3 regions of the Yersinia enterocolitica subsp. enterocolitica genome follow, and region 2 is predicted to be linked to each of the others. Evidence: predicted binding sites of a transcription regulator. Region 2 holds the regulator's gene; each other region holds the start of a gene.

Region 1 (4,291 bases), 3.4 Mb from region 2:
CACCCAACGCACTGGACAGGGCGTAACAACGGCCTTATTGCGCCGCCACGGGATCACCGTATTCAGTCATCTTCAACTTGAGCTGGCGGATGATTTTTTGCGAAGTGGTTCACAAATCCAGGTTGAAAATTAATCAAAAGTCATAAAATGCCGCTATACTGTATAAATAAACAGTATTGTATCTTGAGTCACTTAATTTTATTGAAACCATTAAGTCGAGGTAGCGATATGGCATTTAAGATAATTGAAAAACAACCACAACAGATTGTGAGTATCCGAGTCGTCGGGCCTTATCACGAAACCATCCCAAAAGGTTTTGACCAACTATCATCACTTTATACCCAATACCAAATTCCGGGAAAAGATTGGTTAGTGCTCTACTGGGATAACCCTGAAACCAATCCACCGGCTGAGTTGCGAGCTGATGTCTCATTATCTGTTGCGGATGATTATGTCTTGCCGCCAGAGCTCAGTGATCATCTGCAACTACAAGTGATTTCCGCTGGTTTGTATGCGGTGTACCACACTCGTGTATCAGATGATGATTACGCCAAAGCTTGGGGGGAATTATATAACCAGCATCTGCCACAAAGTGGCTATCGTCCAACCGAAGGGGCGTGCTACGAGGTTTACCTCAATGACGGCAGGGCTGATGGCTATTTTGATATAGATATCTATCAATCCGTTGAGAAAGACCAATAAAGTGAGACAAGCAGTCGGACCTGAACAGTTCGGCTGTTTATTGCATCATTGTTGGCTTTTTTGGGATAGTGTTGTCGAAAAATAAGTCATTATCCGCAGCAGTAAAAGTGGCATGCTTTGTCTACCGATTTAAGCGGGTTGGTGCTTGTCTTTTAGACGTTAGGAGCTGCCCGTGAACCAAGACAGACGATGAAACTCGCATTCAGGATAATATTATGACAAATACCATTCAGCAGGTCGCGATTGTTACCGGTGCATCACGGGGTATTGGTGCAGCAATAGCCGAGCGTTTGGCTCAGGATGGCTACACCGTCTTAATCAATTACTCTCGGGCTGATGATGAAGCCGAAGCCTTAGTGCGTAAAATTCAACAGGCAGGCGGCAATGCATTGAGTGCCAAAGGCGATATTAGCGATCCTGCCGCTGTGGCTCAATTGTTTACCAAAGCTGAAACCGCCTTCGGTGGGGTTGATGTGTTGGTCAATAATGCCGGTATTATGTCACTCAGCACGGTTGCCGACAGCGACGATGAACATTTTGACCGCCAAATTGCCATTAACCTGAAAGGGAGCTTCAACGGAATGCGAGAAGCGGCGAAACGGCTCAGAAATGGCGGCCGAATTGTTAATTTCTCAACCAGTGTTGTGGGCTTAAAGTTGGAAAAGTATGCTGTTTATGCTGCCACCAAGGCTGCGGTTGAAACGATGACGGCAATACTGGCAAAAGAGTTGCGAGGCCGCGATATTACTGTCAATGCTGTGGCACCAGGGCCGACCGCGACGGATCTTTTCCTTAACGGAAAATCCGCTGAGCTGATTGAAAAAATGGCGAAAATGGCACCCTTAGAAAGATTGGGTACACCAGAGGACATTGCAGCGGCTGTGGCATTTTTGGTCGGAAAAGACGGCGGCTGGATCAATGGGCAAGTGTTGCGTGCTAACGGTGGGCTGATTTAACACTATTGTGCGAAGGCGCAGTGGGGCCAGGGAACTCTCCTGAAAGATAAGAAATAATAATTAATTGAGCTGCCATAAAAGTGTGGGCTGTCATAAAAGCGTCATTCGCCTGTTCTAGTATCCGTTGTAACCAATCAATACAAATTGTATTACTGTTTTACAACAAGGAACTCTACTGATGCAGAACCGCGTATCCACTTTGTCCGGCATAGCGTTATCCACCCTGATACTGAGCAGCTCTCTGTTCGCCCCTAATGCTATTGCCGCCGCCACCGGTTTATACGATCGCAGCGCCCACGGTGATGTCACTCAATTTGGTGGTGCTCGCCGTTTAACTGAAGACCAAACTCAGGCTCTTCGTGATTCGCTGTCCAACAAAACGGTAAAAAATGTCATTTTACTGATTGGTGATGGGATGGGTGACTCAGAGATAACCTCGGCACGTAACTATGCTATGGGCGCGGGTGGTTTCTTCAAAGGGATTGATGCATTGCCGCTGACCGGACAATACACGCACTATTCATTAGATAAGAAAACACAGAAACCAGATTATGTGACTGACTCGGCCGCATCGGCTACTGCATGGTCTTCAGGTGTAAAAACCTATAATGGCGCTCTGGGTGTCGATGTGTTCGGGAAAGATCACGTCACCCTGTTGGAATTGGCTAAAAAAGCAGGTAAAGCGACTGGCAACGTTTCAACAGCTGAACTGCAAGATGCAACGCCTGCGGCACAATTTGCTCATGTTACTGGCCGCAAATGTTATGGCCCGGAAGAAACCAGTGAGAAGTGCAGTACTAATGCGCTGGAGAATGGAGGCCGTGGTTCCATCACTGAGCAAATGATTGAAGGACGTGCCGATGTCACCTTGGGCGGCGGCTCAAAGTCATTCAGCCAGTTGGCTAAAGCGGGTGAATGGAAAGATAAATCTTTGCGTGATCAGGCACTGGCTCGCGGTTATGTAATTGTCGAAAACCTGGATGATTTGAATGCCATCAAACAAGCAGACCAACAAAAACCCCTGTTGGGGTTATTCAGTTCTGGCAACATGCCGGTACGTTGGCAGGGGCCAAAAGCCTCTTATCACGGCAATATAGATAAGCCGCCTGTAGTTTGTGAAAACAACGCTGAGCGAACTCAGGGTACGCCAACCTTGGCCGTCATGACCGAAAAGGCCATTGACCTGCTCAAAACCAACAAAAATGGCTTCTTCTTACAAGTCGAAGGGGCATCAATCGATAAACAAGACCACGCGGCTAATCCTTGCGGCCAGTTTGGTGAAACCGTCGATTTGGACGAAGCAGTGCAAAAAGCATTGGAATTTGCCCGCGCAGATGGCAACACACTGGTTATCGTGACCGCAGACCATGCTCATTCCAGTCAAATTATTGAGGCTGATGCCAAAGCTCCGGGCCTGACCCAAGCTCTAACCACCAAAGATGGCGCAATAATGGCTATCAGTTATGGCAACTCAGAAGATGATTCTCAAGGGCATACCGGTACACAATTGCGCATTGCCGCTTACGGCCCACATGCTGCGAATGTTGTTGGTCTGACAGACCAAACTGACCTGTTCTTTACCATGCGCGATGCCATGGCGATTAAATAAATATCCGAACTTGTTGTTGAGAATCCCGGTGCAGTAGTGGCCGGGATTTTTCATTTCTAAACGTTACCTCAATTTTCCGCACCACTAGCGAACCTTCATTTACATTACTACCGCTTACCAGTTGTTATAATTATAACATTACTTTTCTCTGGTTAAGGCCGTAACTCGGCAGGCCTCACTTTCATTGATGCGATCATTGTCACATACATAACATTTATTCCCTGTTAATGTTATTGAAATAACATTGAATGATAAAAAATAGCATAGAGGAATGGACAATGGATATTGCAGTCATTGGCTCGAACATGGTTGATCTGATTACCTACATTGATGACATGCCACAAGTCGGGGAAACATTAGAAGCACCAGATTTTGAAATCGGGTGCGGGGGGAAGGGGGCAAATCAAGCGGTCGCAGCGGCCAGATTAGGCGCCAATGTCATGATGGTTACCCGGGTAGGTGATGATCTTTTTGCTGAAAATACCATTAGAAATTTGCAACAAGCGGGGGTGGATACCCAACATGTTAAAGCGGTAGCCGGAACTTCCAGTGGAGTGGCCCCGATTTTTGTCGATAAATCGTCACAAAATCGCATTTTGATTATTAAAGGTGCCAACAACCATCTATTACCAGCAGATGTTGACGCCGCCGCAGATGTCTTAAAAACCTGCCAACTGATTATCTTACAACTCGAGATCCCGCTGGAAACTGTTTACGCAGCCATTGATTTTGCGAGACAGAATAATATTAAAGTTATTCTTAATCCGGCTCCAGCCTCCAAAGCATTGGATATCGGCTACGCCTGCCAATGCGAATTCTTTATGCCAAATGAAACAGAACTGGCCATTCTGACCGGAATGCCAGTAGACAGTCTGGATAATATCTATCGGGCAGGGCGTAGTTTGTTGGATAAAGGCCTACATAATCTGATTATTACTTTGGGGCATCGTGGCTCGTTATGGATGCATGGCGAAGAAATTCATCATGTCCCACCGGTCAGTGTTCATGCCATAGACACCAGCGG
Region 2 (4,291 bases):
AGGAACCTGCCGCCTGTATTTGCAAATTAACGCCGGGGTAATGATGATTGAAATCATCAGCCCATAAAGACATCAAGTTAGCCAAAGTGTCAGAACCGACACTGGAAAGATTACCAGACAGAGTATCTGGCTTTGGCGCATCGACCACTGTGGCCGGCGATACCGCGACAGGGAGTGCCAGGACGCCGCAGCTAAACCCTAGCAGAGCAGGCAACAGCGCTAGTTTTCCCCATCTCATCAGTTTGATATCCATACAGTCTTAGGATTTGACTGCATTCTCGGTTAAAACCGTCGGAACAATCAACCGATTCGGCAAGGTAAAGATAAATCTCGTCCCCAAACCGATTTCACTCATCACATCCAAACGCGCATCGTGATGGCTCAAAGCATGCTTCACAATTGCCAACCCCAAGCCACTACCACCGGTTTGCCTTGAGCGGGCTTTGTCCACCCGATAGAAGCGCTCGGTCAGGCGTGGCACATGTTCAGGGCCAATACCCGGTCCATTGTCACTCACCTGAAATTGCACCCCTTGAGGTGTTTGCTGCCAGCACACCTCAATTTTGGTGCCATCAGGGGTGTGATTGACTGCATTATAAACCAGATTGGAAACCGCACTGCGCAGTTGATCTTCGTTACCGAATACCTTCAATTGCTCATTAATTCGGAAGGTGATCTCATGACGCCCATTACTCAGCGCTTGCACTTCGTGTTGCAGCATTTTCAGCATGCGCGGAATATCGACCTGCTCATTCATATCCACATTAGGTGCAGCTTCAATTCGCGATAACGTCAATAATTGTTTTACCAGCCCATCCATGCGCTTGGTCTGTTCTTGCATCGTCCCTAGCGCTTTATCTCGTAATGGCCCGACCAACTCTTGGTCGTGCATCATTTCCAGATATCCCTGTAACACCGTCAAGGGAGTGCGCAGTTCGTGGCTCACATTGGCAAAGAAATTACGCCGCGCCCCTTCCAACTGACGCATTTGGGTAACATCACGAGCCACCATAAGCAATTGCCCTTCTGAATAAGGCATCACCCGGAACTCAACGTAATAACCATTATTGAGTTGCAGGGTCAATGGGCGGGAAAATTCTTGTTGTTGCAAATATTGACGGAATTCGGGATAACGCAGCAAGTTGAGAATATGTTGGCCGTTATCCTCCGGCCAACGGAAGCCGAGTAATTGCTGAGCCAAACCATTACACCAGAAAATATTGCCATCAATGGTCGTCATAACCACCGCATCAGGTAAAGACTCAGCACCACTGCGAAAGCGTTTGATAAGTAAAGCCAACTCACGACGCCGGCGGCGATTTCGCAGTTGCATCTGGTACAAGCCGTAAAATAAAGGCTCCCAACTCCAACGCCCTGAAGGTGGCGTCATGCTGCGGTCTAACCACAGCCAGTGAGATAATTTGAGTTGGTTATAGAAATTCCACACCAGCGCCGCAATAACCGAGACCAATAATAGCCAGGGAAGGTACCCGATAAAGGCACCTAACAGTAATGCGGGCAGACAAAAAAGAGCCAGCTCTAAAGCCAGCGTTTTCCATGATAAACGTTCTAACACAACGAATTCTCCGGCCCTGAAAACTCAGTAGCGCGTTGAGAAACGGTATCCGGTTCCCCGGACAGTTTGTACCATTCTGTCATGGCCATCAATTTCCAGCGCCTTACGTAGCCGACGAATATGCACGTCAACGGTGCGATCTTCTACATAAACGTTAGTGCCCCAAACATAATTAAGCAACTGTTCACGGCTGTAAACGCGCTCCGGATGAGTCATGAAAAAGTGCAATAATTTAAATTCGGTCGGCCCCATATCCAACGCTTGATCATTGGCCATAACCCGATGTGAGGAGGGATCAAGGCTCAACCCTTGCATTTCAATCACTTCTTCAACCGCCATTGGCGATATCCGGCGCATAACCGCTTTGATACGCGCCACCAGCTCTTTGGGTGAAAAAGGCTTAGTAATATAGTCATCCGCCCCCACTTCCAAACCACGCACTCTGTCTTCTTCTTCGCCACGCGCTGTCAGCATCATCACCGGAATATCTCGGGTCAGAGCTTCACGTTTCATATGTTTAATAAACTGAATACCCGAGCCGCCAGGTAACATCCAGTCCAACAACACTAAATCAGGGTAAGGCTCGGACAAACGAGTGACTGCACTGTCGTAATCCTCGGCTTCTAACGGTTGGTAGCCATTCTGTTCCAACACAAAGCACACCATCTCACGGATTGGTGCTTCATCTTCAACTACCAGTATGCGTCTTGCCATCATCAACCCTGCCAGTAAGTTAGTGGTCACTATTTGATTTCGGAAGTCATTATGCGTCAGTTTTGTGACATTTTTATGAAAAACATCCCCCTCTGGCAAGCAATAAGCATAGTGATAAATTTCATGATAAATGCAAAATGCAGCACTCAAGTTTGCGAGGCGTCTCGGAGATTTCCCTCACAGCCTTTTTTTAGCCGCGACATCCAGCAGGCAGCGTTTATAATCAGCGCCATTATCTTTACATGGCGACCGGCCCGAGCGGGAGATTTATGCGCATTATTCATACCTCTGACTGGCATTTGGGCCAGCATTTCTTTACCAAAAGCCGTGCGGCTGAACATCAGGCATTCCTGCACTGGCTCATAGAACAGATCAAAGAAAATCAGGTAGATGCGCTGATTGTGGCGGGTGATATTTTTGATACCGGCGCCCCACCTAGCTATGCACGTGAGCTATATAACCGTTTCGTGGTTGAACTACAGCCGACGAACTGCCAGTTGGTTGTTCTGGGGGGCAACCATGATTCAGTATCAACGCTGAATGAATCTCGCGGCTTGCTTTCTTATTTGAATACCACAGTCATTTCCTGCGCCAGCAGCAATTTGGATCAACAGGTTATTATTTTGAAAGACCGCCAAAATCATCCTGCGGCGCTGCTGTGCGCGATTCCCTTTTTACGTCCACGAGATCTAGTCACCAGTCAGGCGGGTGAATCCGGTGGTCAGAAACAACTGGCGTTGCAGGAAGCAATTGCTGCCCATTATCAGGCGCTTTATCAGCGAGCCGTCGAGCTGCGTACCGAGTTAGGCCTGCCCTTGCCGATTATTGCTACCGGGCACCTAACTACGGTGGGGGTCACTACCTCAGACTCGGTTCGTGATATTTACATCGGCACATTGGATGCTTTCCCGGCCCACGCTTTCCCCCCGGCAGATTATATTGCTCTGGGCCATATTCATCGTGCTCAGCAAGTAGCAAAAACCGAACATATCCGATATAGCGGTTCGCCAATTGCCCTGAGTTTTGATGAGCTGAGCAAAGAGAAAAGTGTTTATCTGGTGGAGTTTGCCCAGCAGACATTAGCCTCTGTGACCCCAATCTTCATTCCACAATTTCAACCAATGCAATTAATCAAAGGTGACTTAGCGCAAATTGAGCAACAGTTGACTAAATTTGCCGACCACCAAGGGTTACCGGTGTGGCTGGATATCGAAGTTGCCACACAAGATTATCTCACTGATATTCAAAGGCGAATTCAGGCATTAGCCGCAGAACTCCCCGTTGAGGTGGTACTCTTACGCCGCAGCAAAGAGCAGCGTAATAACAGTATTGAGCGGCAGGAAAAGGAAACACTCAATGAACTGAGTGTCACTGATGTATTTGAACGCCGGCTGGCGCTAGAGGCGGATTTAGCCGCACCACGCCAAGAGCGCATGCGACAGATGTTTAATCTGGTGGTTGAAGATATCACGCAAGGTAAAGATACCGCAGAGGAGCAATCTGCATGAGAATTTTAAGTCTACGGCTGAAAAACATTAATTCTCTACAGGGTGAATGGAAGATAGATTTCACCGCCGAACCTTTTGCCAGCAACGGTTTATTCGCGATAACCGGCCCGACTGGGGCAGGGAAAACCACCCTGCTCGATGCCATTTGTCTTGCATTATACCACCAGACCCCGCGGTTGAATGTCACCCCCAGCCAAAACGAACTGATGACTCGCCACACGGCGGAGTCACTGGCTGAAGTCGAGTTTGAGGTAAAAGGAACGCGTTATCGTGCTTTCTGGAGCCAACGGCGCGCTAAAAATAGCTCGGAAGGAAATCTGCAAGCGCCTAAAGTTGAGTTGGCGCTATGCGAAAACGGCAAGATTCTGGCCGATAAAGTGCGCGATAAGCTTGATATGGTTGCCGCAATCACCGGGCTGGATTTTGGCCGATTTACCAAATCGATGATGCTGTCACAGGGGCAATTTGCGGCATTTCTCAATGCTGATGCCAA
Region 3 (4,291 bases), 1.1 Mb from region 2:
GCTTTACATGGTGGAACCGGGATTGCACATACCCGTTGGGCTACTCATGGTGAGCCATCAGAGGCCAATGCGCACCCTCATGTTTCTGACTATATCTCCGTGGTTCACAACGGTATTATCGAAAATCACGAACCGTTACGTGAATTGCTGATTAGCCGTGGCTACCGTTTCAGTTCTGAAACTGACACTGAAGTTATTGCTCACCTGGTGCACTGGGAGCTACAGCAGGGCGGTTCTTTGCTGGAAGTGGTCAAACGTGTGATCCCGCAATTGCGTGGTGCGTACGGCACTGTGGTGATGGATAGCCGTGACCCAAGTCGCTTGGTCGCCGCCCGTTCTGGTAGCCCGCTGGTGATTGGCTGTGGTGTAGGTGAAAACTTTATCGCCTCCGACCAGCTGGCCCTGTTGCCGGTAACCCGTCGCTTTATCTTCCTGGAAGAAGGGGATGTGGTTGAAGTGACTCGCCGTAGCATCGCCATTTTTGATAAGCAGGGTAACGCTATTGAGCGCCCTGAAATCGAATCTCAGGTGCAATATGATGCCGGTGATAAAGGTGTTTACCGCCATTACATGCAAAAAGAGATTTATGAACAGCCGATGGCGATTAAAAATACGCTGGAAGGCCGTTTAAATCACGGGGCGATTGATTTATCAGAGCTTGGCCCGAAAGCCGATGCTCTACTGGCGGATGTGCAACATATCCAAATCATAGCCTGTGGTACTTCTTACAACTCAGGTATGGTTTCACGCTATTGGTTTGAGTCATTAGCCGGTGTGCCTTGTGACGTAGAAATCGCCTCTGAATTCCGCTACCGCAAATCTGCTGTGCGCCCTAATAGCTTGCTGATCACCTTGTCACAATCGGGTGAAACTGCGGATACGCTGGCTGCTCTGCGTTTATCCAAAGAGTTAGGATACTTAGGTTCGCTGGCAATTTGTAACGTCGCCGGTTCCTCGCTGGTTCGTGAATCAGATTTGGCCTTGATGACCAAAGCTGGAACCGAGATTGGCGTGGCCTCAACCAAAGCCTTTACCACTCAGCTGACCGTGTTATTAATGCTGGTGGGGCGTATCGGCAAGTTAAAAGGTGCTGATGCCAGTCTGGAGCACGATATTGTTCATGCGTTACAGGCGCTGCCTGCCCGCATCGAGCAGATGCTGTCTCTGGATAAAACCATTGAAGCGCTGGCTGAAGGTTTCTCTGATAAGCACAATGCATTGTTCCTTGGTCGTGGTGATCAATACCCGATTGCGATGGAAGGTGCGCTGAAACTGAAAGAGATCTCTTATATTCATGCTGAAGCTTATGCTGCGGGTGAATTGAAGCACGGCCCATTGGCATTGATTGATGCTGACATGCCGGTCATCGTGGTCGCGCCAAATAACGAATTGTTGGAAAAATTGAAATCTAACATTGAAGAAGTGCGCGCGCGCGGCGGTTTACTGTATGTATTCGCTGATCAAGATGCAGGTTTCACTGATAGCGAAGGCATGAAAATCATTCAGTTACCGCATGTGGAAGAGATTATTGCCCCTATCTTCTACACCGTGCCGCTACAGTTGCTGTCTTACCATGTCGCGCTTATCAAAGGTACCGATGTGGATCAGCCACGTAACTTGGCAAAATCGGTCACAGTTGAATAGCTGATTTTGATGCTAATCAGATTTAATCTGTATTGATATATAATAAATAGCCTACCATTAATAATGGCAGGCTATTTATTTAATGATTTTTATAATTATTTTTATTAATTACTCTGTTTGTTTTAAATTTCTATTAATAATGAATTTAATATTTTGTAATGTAAGTCATCTAGTGGCACTTGTTTTGATATGTAAGAGTTCGAATCCTGTAACCATAGTGTTTTTTTTATACTGATCAATTCTTTTTGTAAATACTTCTTATCATCATTGCACGAAAATTTTAGAGTTGAACTGCCCAGTGATTTAAGAACTGCACTTAACTCGGTAGCACTTTTCTTGGTGAACTTCCCTTGTTCTTTTACAGATTGAACTATTTTTGGGACGGTGTATTTTATTAAAACTTCAGATATTTTCATATTAAATTTCATTCCATGTTTAAGTATAGATCTGCGTAGTCTCTCTAAAGATATTTCAAGTATCTGCAAATTTCTTTCATAAACAGTATTTCTGCTGCCAATATTTTTAAGCTTTACGATGAATCGCCTCTGAGTGAGCCATACCGGAAGTTGTGATTCGACAGAGAGTGTCTCGTCCTATCTTTCTCGACTCAGAATGCCTCTGCTTTTTTTGATTGTCATATAACTGTCATATTTCGTACATTTTTCTGTCATTAAACTGTCCTATTTTCTCTCCTGCACCATACTTAATCTGATGAAAACTTTTAGAGTTAAATTCTAATATCCCATTAGGAGGGATTATGAAACTGATGCGTACCACCGTAGCCAGCATTGTGGCAGCGACTTTATCTATGACCACTGTGTCCGCGTTCGCTGCTGCTAGCCTGACAGGTGCAGGTGCGACATTCCCCGCGCCGGTGTATGCCAAGTGGGCAGATTCTTATCAGAAAGAAACAGGTAACAAAGTTAACTATCAGGGGATCGGTTCTTCAGGCGGCGTGAAACAAATCATTGCTAATACTGTAGATTTCGGTGCTTCTGATGCGCCATTAGCAGACGACAAACTGGCTGCTGAAGGTTTGTTCCAATTCCCGACAGTGATTGGCGGTGTGGTGTTGGCCGTGAATATCCCTGGCATTAAATCCGGTGAACTGACATTAGACGGTAAAACACTGGGTGATATCTATCTGGGTAATGTGAAAAAGTGGAATGACCCGGCTATCACTAAGTTGAACCCAGGCGTTAAATTGCCAGATCAAAATATCGCTGTGGTGCGCCGCGCTGACGGTTCCGGTACCTCATTTGTATTCACCAGCTACCTGGCTAAAGTGAATGCGGAATGGAAAGAAAAAGTAGGTGCTGGTTCGACTGTTAACTGGCCGACCGGTTTGGGTGGCAAAGGTAATGACGGTATCGCCGCCTTTGTACAGCGCTTACCTGGCTCCATTGGCTATGTAGAATATGCTTACGCCAAACAGAATAACCTGGCTTACACCAAACTGGTTTCTGCTGATGGCAAACCGGTTAGTCCGACTGAGCACAGCTTTAGCTCTGCGGCAAAAGGTGTAGACTGGAGCAAAACATTCGCTCAAGATTTAACCAATCAAAAAGGTGATGATGTATGGCCAATTACATCAACAACTTTCATCTTGGTACATAAAGAGCAAAAAAATGCCGCTAACGGCGCTGAAGTATTGAAGTTCTTTGACTGGGGTTACACCCACGGTGCTAAACAAGCCAACGAGCTGGATTATGCAACATTGCCAGCTGAAGTTGTCGAGCAAGTCCGTGCTGCCTGGAAAACTCAGATTAAAGACAGCAGCGGTAAGCCAATCTTCTGATTTACTGGCAACAAGCGGTTTATGAAATATTGATTCACAATATATATCCTAAATAATTCGAGTTGCAGGTAGGCGGCAATAGAGATAATCCCCAGGAGCTTACTTAAGTAAGTGACTGGGGTGAGCGAAAGCAGCCAATACCCCTGCAGCTTGAAGTATTAGGGGTAGGATGAGAAGAGAGTCTATGGCTGCGAATAAGCCGACAATCAAAGCACCGAGCCAATATGGTGACATCATTTTCAGTGCGCTGGTTAAACTGGCTGCGCTGATTACGCTATTTCTGTTGGGCGGCATTATCGTTTCACTGATTATTGCTTCCTGGCCAAGTATTGAGAAATTTGGTTGGGCTTTCCTGTGGACTAAAGAGTGGGATGCTCCAGCTGAACAGTTTGGTGCATTAGTGCCAATTTACGGTACGGTTGTTACCTCGGTTATCGCTTTGCTCATTGCGGTTCCGGTTAGTTTCGGTATTGCCCTGTTTCTCACTGAACTCGCGCCGAACTGGCTAAAACGCCCGCTGGGTGTGGCGATTGAATTGCTGGCTGCTATTCCAAGTATTGTTTACGGCATGTGGGGTCTTTTCGTTTTCGCTCCGCTGTTTGCCCGCTACTTCCAAGAGCCCGTCGGCAACGTGATGTCCGGCATCCCCATTGTTGGCGTATTGTTTTCTGGCCCAGCATTCGGTATTGGTATTCTGGCCGCCGGTGTCATCCTGGCTATCATGATTATTCCTTACATTGCCGCGGTTATGCGCGATGTGTTCGAACAAACCCCGGTGATGATGAAAGAGTCGGCCTATGGCATTGGCTGTACAACATGGGAAGTAATTTGGCGCATTGTGCTGCCTTA

What was found. The regulator PhoB, encoded in region 2, activates phosphate uptake and scavenging genes when phosphate is short. The targets are predictions, from matches to a motif close to CTGTCATAAAACTGNCNNAT.
Positions count from the first base shown of each region.
Region 1: the regulator PhoB is predicted to act here: its motif matches at 1,746-1,765, upstream of phoA (alkaline phosphatase).
Region 3: the regulator PhoB is predicted to act here: its motif matches at 2,276-2,295, upstream of pstS (phosphate ABC transporter substrate-binding protein PstS).

Region 1 is NZ_LR590469.1:1,042,710-1,047,000, forward strand. Features, by position in the region: gene FGL26_RS04875 (2-thiouracil desulfurase family protein) at 1-133, shown strand, start outside; gene sbmC (DNA gyrase inhibitor SbmC) at 229-702, shown strand; gene FGL26_RS04885 (SDR family oxidoreductase) at 918-1,658, shown strand; gene phoA (alkaline phosphatase) at 1,837-3,267, shown strand; gene rbsK (ribokinase) at 3,546-4,291, shown strand, end outside.
Region 2 is NZ_LR590469.1:4,431,689-4,435,979, reverse strand. Features, by position in the region: gene FGL26_RS20795 (PstS family phosphate ABC transporter substrate-binding protein) at 1-238, opposite strand, end outside; gene phoR (phosphate regulon sensor histidine kinase PhoR) at 260-1,576, opposite strand; gene phoB (phosphate response regulator transcription factor PhoB) at 1,601-2,290, opposite strand; gene sbcD (exonuclease subunit SbcD) at 2,560-3,798, shown strand; gene FGL26_RS20775 (AAA family ATPase) at 3,795-4,291, shown strand, end outside.
Region 3 is NZ_LR590469.1:3,313,993-3,318,283, reverse strand. Features, by position in the region: gene glmS (glutamine--fructose-6-phosphate transaminase (isomerizing)) at 1-1,644, shown strand, start outside; gene FGL26_RS15770 (hypothetical protein) at 1,767-2,060, opposite strand; gene pstS (phosphate ABC transporter substrate-binding protein PstS) at 2,402-3,442, shown strand; gene pstC (phosphate ABC transporter permease PstC) at 3,627-4,291, shown strand, end outside.